3 regions of the Motilibacter rhizosphaerae genome follow, and region 3 is predicted to be linked to each of the others. Evidence: riboswitches for the same ligand, from Rfam matches in the RefSeq annotation. Region 3 holds a riboswitch; each other region holds the start of a gene.
What was found. A riboswitch is a leader RNA that binds a small molecule or an ion and turns the genes downstream of it on or off. The one in region 3 is predicted to bind cyclic di-AMP.
Positions count from the first base shown of each region.

Region 1: linked by a shared signal. The riboswitch ahead of EV189_RS21030 (transglycosylase family protein) and the one ahead of EV189_RS03450 (C40 family peptidase) in region 3 are both predicted to bind cyclic di-AMP.
Region 2: linked by a shared signal. The riboswitch ahead of EV189_RS14345 (C40 family peptidase) and the one ahead of EV189_RS03450 (C40 family peptidase) in region 3 are both predicted to bind cyclic di-AMP.

Region 1 covers NZ_SGXD01000004.1:370,129-372,377, reverse strand. The annotation lists gene EV189_RS20335 (CehA/McbA family metallohydrolase domain-containing protein) at 1-192, shown strand, start outside; gene EV189_RS21030 (transglycosylase family protein) at 224-889, opposite strand; cyclic di-AMP (ydaO/yuaA leader) riboswitch at 906-1,052, opposite strand; gene EV189_RS16720 (DUF3072 domain-containing protein) at 1,279-1,515, shown strand; gene EV189_RS16715 (universal stress protein) at 1,682-2,086, shown strand.
Region 2 covers NZ_SGXD01000003.1:769,275-771,523, forward strand. The annotation lists gene EV189_RS14340 (histidine phosphatase family protein) at 1-249, shown strand, start outside; gene EV189_RS14345 (C40 family peptidase) at 382-1,290, opposite strand; cyclic di-AMP (ydaO/yuaA leader) riboswitch at 1,293-1,453, opposite strand; partial or broken gene EV189_RS14350 (metal-dependent transcriptional regulator) at 1,678-2,249, opposite strand, start outside.
Region 3 covers NZ_SGXD01000001.1:761,068-763,316, forward strand. The annotation lists gene EV189_RS03440 (glycosyltransferase) at 1-28, shown strand, start outside; gene EV189_RS03445 (NAD-dependent epimerase/dehydratase family protein) at 1-720, opposite strand, end outside; cyclic di-AMP (ydaO/yuaA leader) riboswitch at 924-1,081, shown strand; gene EV189_RS03450 (C40 family peptidase) at 1,087-1,668, shown strand; gene EV189_RS03455 (Gfo/Idh/MocA family protein) at 1,698-2,249, shown strand, end outside.

The DNA of each region.
Region 1 (2,249 bases), on a different contig from region 3:
TGCGGGACGCCGCTCGACGCCGAGCTCGACCTGCGGGCGCCCGCCGCCCCCGGCCGGCCGGGCTGGGTCGTCGTCCGCGTGGTCGACCCGGCCCAGGACGACGACCGGGAGGCCCGGGCGCACGCGGCCGGCTGGACGCCGCGCGGTCGCGCCGTCGCGTACGCCAGTCCCTGGCGGACCGCCCCCGCGTAGGGGGAGAGGACCCGGCCGGGCGCGAGCCCGCTCAGCTGTAGAGCAGGTGCCCGCAGGTGGGCCAGGGGCTGGCGCCGCGGCGCTTGAAGAGCAGCTGCGCGCGGTAGGTCTGCTCCTCGGCGCTCGCGTCCGTCGGCAGGCCGGAGCCGCCCACGCCGCGCCACGTGCCGAGGTCGAACTGGTAGAGCCCGTAGTAGCCCGCCGCGTTGACGGCCCTCGGGTTGCCGCCCGCCTCGCAGCGCGCGAGCGCGGCCCAGTTGAGGCCCTCGGCACCGGTGGAGGGGCGCACCTCGTCGCGCGACACGTGCTTGACCTTGGGCAGCGTGCGCCAGGTCCACTTGTCGGCCACGCCGGTGGCGCGCAGGCCGTGGCTGCGCTGGAAGGCCCGCACGGCGGCCTGGGTGCGGACGCCGAAGCGGCCGTCGACGGCGATGCCGAGCCGCGACTGGAGGTAGCGCACCGCGGACCCGTGCGAGTGCAGCGACAGCAGCGGGGTGTGGTGCACGGTCGCGCTGGCGGCCCGGGAGGAGACGCTGCGGGTCGCCGCGCTGGCGGTGCCGCCCGCGGCGAGCGTCGCTCCCGCGATGCCCAGGCCGGCGGCCACGGCGACGGCCGGGGGAGCGAGGCGGGAGGCGGGGGACGCGACGGGGGCGCGGTGGCGGCCGGTGTAGGCGCGCAGGGGACGCGAAGGACGCACGTGTGCTCTCCGGCGCGCCTGCGAGGTCAGCTGTCGGGTTCGGGAGGAGAACTGCTCCCGGCCGCTGGTCGCGGCTTCACCCCAAGGACCCCTCTGCCGCCGCTCGCGCGACGACCTCGGGACCCGGGAAGTGGGTCCCCCGCTCCTGCCCGTGGGACGTGGCCTCGTGCCCGGGCAGGACTCGGCGCGGCGCGAGGGCCCCGCCGACAGGTGGGGCAGGCCAACCGTAACGGACGGGTCACGGCGCGTCCAGCAGCTCCACCCGAGCGGGTGTCGAACAGGTGTACGCACGCCGGGCCGCGGGTAGTCAGCTGGAGCGGGCGGACCGCCGCCCGGCGTCCGCCCGCACGGGCACCACGACGAGCACGACGCACCCACCAGGAGGGGCAGTGGCAGCAGGAGCAGCAGGGACCAGCGGGCCGACCGGGGACGCCGCGGCGCGCTCGGCGGAGAAGGACCCGGAGGACTGGGTGACCGGGGGCGAGCCCGCGACGGGGGCCCAGGAGAGCTACCTCGGGACGCTCGCGCGGGAGGCGGGCGAGGAGGCCCCCGAGGGGCTGACGAAGGCGGAGGCGAGCGAGCAGATCGACCGGCTCCAGCAGGAGACCGGGCGCGGCGCCTCCTGACGAGGGCCGGCGCCCCCCGGACGTGGCCCCGCGGCTCGCCGTGCCCGGACCGCCCCTCCGCGAGGAGCGGTCCGGGCGCGGCCGGGAGCCGACCGGTAGCGTCTCCCGCTACCGGTCCGCGAGGGCCGGGCGCGCTGCGGGCGGCCCGCAGGGAGGAGAGCGTGCGGTGACGATCGTGGTCGGCTACGTGCCGAAGCCCGAGGGCCGTGCGGCGCTGCGCCGCGCTGCCGAGGACGCCCGCGCCCAGCGCGAGCGCCTCGTCGTGGTGAGCTCGGTCCCCGACGCGCCCTCGGACGCGCCCGGGGGCGGCTACGAGGAGGAGCTCGCGCGCGTGGGCGAGGCGCTCAGCGCCGCCGGCATCGAGCACGAGGTGCGCACGCTCGTGCGCGGCCACGACGCCTCCGAGGAGCTCATCGCCATCGCCGAGGAGGTCGGCGCCGACGTCATCGTCATCGGGCTGCGCCGCCGCACCCCGGTCGGCAAGCTCATCCTCGGCAGCAACGCGCAGCGCATCCTGCTCGACGCCCCGTGCCCCGTCCTCGCCGTGAAGGCGGGCGAGGAGGACCGCTGAGCGTCCGCCGTACGGGGGCATCCGGTCGCATCGCGCGTCCGGACGGCCGCGAAGCGCTAGCGTGACGGCACGACGCGGGACCGGCGTCGTCGGTGCGGGCTGCGTGCCCGCAGCGGGAGGAGTGCCGGCTGTGCAGGGGTGCACGCAGCGGAGCGGGGGTGGG
Region 2 (2,249 bases), on a different contig from region 3:
GCCGCCGCGGTGGGCGCCCGCGTGGACCGCGCCCTCGCTCGTGTCCGGCCCGTCCTCGACGAGGGCCACGACGCCTGCGTGGTGGCCCACGGGCACGTGCTGCGCGTGCTGGCCGCGCGCTACCTCGCGCTGCCGCCGAGCGAGGGAGCGCACCTGCGGCTCGACACGGGGACGGTCTGCACGCTCGGCACCGAGCACGGCCGGCCCGTGCTCACCGGGTGGAACGTCCCCGCCTGCGCCTGGGGCTGACCCCCGGCAGGGACGCCTGCGCAGCCCCGGAGACGCGCTCGCCCCCTGCCGGAAGGGGGGCCGGCAGGGGGCGGGGGCGGGTCCTGAGGAGGAGCCGCGGACGCAGGCGCGCAGGGAGCGCGCTGACGACGACTAGGCCACGCGGCCGTACGAGACCGAGCTCGTCCAGGCCTTGTGCAGCCCGACGCGGGTGCCCGGGTGCTGCGCCTCGTACCAGTAGCCGCCGCCCGCGTAGATCGCGACGTGGCTGACCCGGCCGCCGCGGCTGACGAAGACGAGGTCGCCGGGGCGCACCTGCGAGCGGCTGATCCGCTGGACGCGGCTGCGCATCGCGGCCGACGAGTGCGGCAGCGCGATGCCGAGCTGGCGGTAGACGTAGCTGACGTAGCCCGAGCAGTCGAAGCCGCTGCGGGGCGAGGTGCCGCCGTAGCGGTAGCGGCCGCCGGCGTTGGCGCGGGCCGCGGCGAGGACCAGCTTGCCGAACGCGAGCGAGCCGGGCGTGCCGTCGAGGCTGACGCTGCGGATGCTCGCGCGCTTCGCCCCGGCGACGCCGAGCGCCCGCCACGTCGCCTGCGTCACCGTGCCGGTGACCTGGAGGCCCGACGCGCGCTGGAAGCGGCGCACGGCCGACGCGGTGGCCGCGCCGTAGGTGCCGCTCGGGCGCACACCGAGGCGGCGCTGCACGAAGCGGACCGCGCCGCCGCGCGAGCGGGTGTCGAGGAGGGGGTGCGCGGCGACGACCGGGGTGACGGTCGGCCGGGCGCGCAGGAGGCTCGCGGCCGTGGCGCGGACCGCGGCGTGCGCCGGGGTCGCGTGCTCCACGTGGGCGGAGCGGGAGCTCGCGGCGGAGGCGGTGCCGGTGCTGCCGACGGTGCCGGCGATCGCCGCAGCCGCGACGGGCAGGGCCGCGACGCGCGCGGCGGTGCGGCTCGGGGCAGCGGGCCGGCGGTGGGCGCCCGGCCCGCGGCGCTGCGCAGGGACGGTGGCACGTGCGGCGTCCAGGGTCGACGAGGGCACGTCGAGGTCCAGGGCAGCGTTCAACGCATGTCCTTCTCCGACGCCTGCGAGGTGAGCTGTCGGGTTCGGACGGGGAAGTCGCCCGGCTGCAGAAGCAGCTTCACCCCTAGGACGCTGTCGCCAGCGCCCGCCACACCTTGGGTCCCCCGCTCCTGCCGTGCGGTCGTCGAGACGGCCACGTCCCCTAGGCCAGGGCAGGACTCGGCGTCCGACCGGGGACGCCTCCCCCGGGAGGAGGAGGCGAACCGGAGATTACGAGAAAGTCACGATCGGCGCTACCCCTTCGAGGCCTGAGCCGCGCACGGAGTGGCGTACGTCACGTCACCCGGCCGGCGCAGGGTCGATCGTCCGCGCGTAGGAGGCGACCTCCTCCGCAGGGAGGACGACGTCGGGCCGGGTCTCGCCGGGGACGGCGACGAACACGTGCAGCCCGTCGGCGCGGTCGAGCTCGGCGCTCTCGCCCCCCGACCCGACGAGGAACCCCTCGCCGGTGGCGCGCACGGTGACGACCGCTCCGGGGCGCAGCCCGATGCGCCGCATGGTGGCGAGCAGGTCGGGGTCGGTCTGCACGGGCTCGCCGATGCGGCGCACGACCACCGAGACGGTCTCGCCCTCCACCGCGGCTGCGGGCAGCGGCACCACGCCCTGGCGGAACTCCTCGTGCGGGTCCTGCTCCCCGAGCTCCTCGAGCCCCGGGATCGGGTTGCCGTACGGCGAGTGCGTCGGGTGCTCGAGCAGGTCGAGCAGGCGCCGCTCGACCGCCTCGCTCATGACGTGCTCCCAGCGGCACGCCTCCTCGTGGACGTGCTCCCAGTCCAGGCCGATGACGGAGACGAGCAGGCACTCGGCCAGCCGGTGCTTGCGCATGACGCGCACGGCGGCGGAGCGGCCGACGTCGGTGAGCACGAGCCGGTTGCCCTCCCCGAGGCCGACGAGCCCGCCGCGCTGCATGCGCGCGACCGTCTGGCTCACGGTCGGTCCGC
Region 3 (2,249 bases):
GGTGCTCGAGCGCAGGGCCCGCGCGTAGCGGCGCAGCCGGGCCGCCCCCCGCACGCGCCGCGGCGCGCCGTCGAGCGGGTGCCAGCCGAGCACGCTGCGCGTGCTGTGCAGCCCGCGCGGGTTGCGGGACACCGCGTACGCGACGGCGCAGCCGCCCGGCACGACCGGCACGTCGAGCGCGGCGCGGACGGCGGCGACGAGGTCGCGCTCGCTGAGCCAGAGGCTGCGCTCGAGCGGGTCCTCCAGCGGCGCCGGCGCCACCCCGCCGAGGCGCAGCGCCACGACCTCGAGCCCTCCGGCGGCCGCCTCGCGCCCGAGCTGCTCGGCGCGCGCCTTGCTGCGTCCGTACGGCGTGGCCGGGTCCCCCGCCCGGTCCGGCGCCAGCCGGCGCTCCCACGGGCGGCGCAGCCGGACCCCTCCGGCGTGCACCGAACTGGCGAGCACCACCCGCCGTGCGCGCCGCTCGGCCGCGGCCCGGAGGACGGTGCGGACCATCTCCAGGTTGTCGGGGTCGGTCGTGCCCGTGTCGTAGTTCTCACCGGGGATGTCCCAGGCCAGGTGCACGACGGCGCAGCCCAGGGGCAGTGCCGTCAGCAGTCCGGTGAGGTCGCGCACGTCGTGCTCGGGCAGGTCGAGGGCGACGACGCCCGAGCCCAGCGCCGGCACGAGCGCCCGGCCGACGCGGCCGCGGGCACCGGTGACGACGACGGCAGCGGGCACCCCTCCATGCTCGCGCACCGTGCCGCTCGGGCGTGCGGATGCACCAGCGGGAGGCGTCCGTTGTCCCCGCAACGGGTGACGATCGCCACAGCCGCAGGACCCGACTTCCCTCATGTCCCTCGCCTAACCTGCCGTAGTCATACGTGCCGGCACCATGCCGGTCCCCACCCCGGCAACGCCGAGTCCTGTCCGGCCGGGTGGGTGGTCGTCAGACGCAGAGGACAGGAGCGGGGGACCCACTCCGCACGGAGATCGCCGGCAGCCGTCAGGCCGCCGGCTCGGGGTGAAGCCGCACCACGCGGCCGGGGCACTTCCAGTCCCGAACCCGACAGCTCACTTCGCAGGCGTGCTGGAAGGGCTTCCTCTTTGCTGCGCGCCATCTCTGGCGGGCACGCGCTGCTGCGCCGTGCCGCCGTCCTCGTCCTCGCCGTCGTCTCGACGCTCGGCGTCCTCGTCCCCGCCGCGGGCTCCGCCTCGGCCGCGACCGCCGCCGTCACCCAGCCCGCCAAGGGCCCGAAGGCCAGCGTCTCCGTCCCCGCCGTCCGCCAGCACGCGATCCAGCGCGCGGCCGACGCCCAGCGCCTCGCCCTGCACACCAAGCGGGTGAAGGTCGCGCTGCGCACCGCCTCCGGCCTCAAGGGCAAGCCGTACGTCTACGGCTCGACCGGTCCGCGCTCGTTCGACTGCTCCGGCTTCACCGGCTACGTCATGCGCCACGCGGGGCTCTCGCTGCCGCGCACCTCCCGCGAGCAGTACTCCCGCTCGCACAAGATCTCCAAGGCCGACATCCAGCCCGGTGACCTGGTCTTCTTCGAGCACGGCGGTCGCGTCTACCACGTCGCGATCTACGCGGGGCACGGGCGGATCTGGCACGCGCGCCAGCCCGGCCAGGGCGTCGCGCTGACCCGCATCAGCACGAGCAGCTGGGTCGCCGGCCGGGTCCTCTAGGCCCCTGCCGCGGGCGGCAGGATGGGGGCATGTCCTCCGACCCCCTGCGCATCGCGGTCCTCGGGTACGGCCTCGCCGGCTCGACCTTCCACGCCCCCGTCATCTCCTCGGTCCCGGGCCTGCGCGTCACCGCCGTCGTCACCCGCGACGCGGAGCGCGCGGCCCGGGCCGAGGCGTCCCTGCCGGGGGTGCGGGTGCTGGGCTCGGCCGACGACGTCCTGGCCGACGCGGCGTCCTACGACGGCGTGGTCGTGGCGAGCCCCAACCGCAGCCACTCGGAGCTCGCGACCCGCTCCCTCGAGGCCGGGCTCCCCGTCGTCGTCGACAAGCCGCTGGCCGTGACCAGCGAGGAGGGCCAGCGCCTCGTCGACCTCGCCGAGGAGCGCGGCGTCGCCCTCACCGTCTACCAGAACCGCCGCTGGGACTCCGACTTCCGCACGCTGCAGGCGCTCGTCGCCGAGGGCCGGCTCGGCCGCGTCCACCGCTACGAGTCGCGCTTCGAGCGCTGGCGGCCCGTACCCAAGCCGGGGTGGCGGGAGAGCGGGGACCCCGCGGACGCGGGCGGCCTGCTCAACGACCTC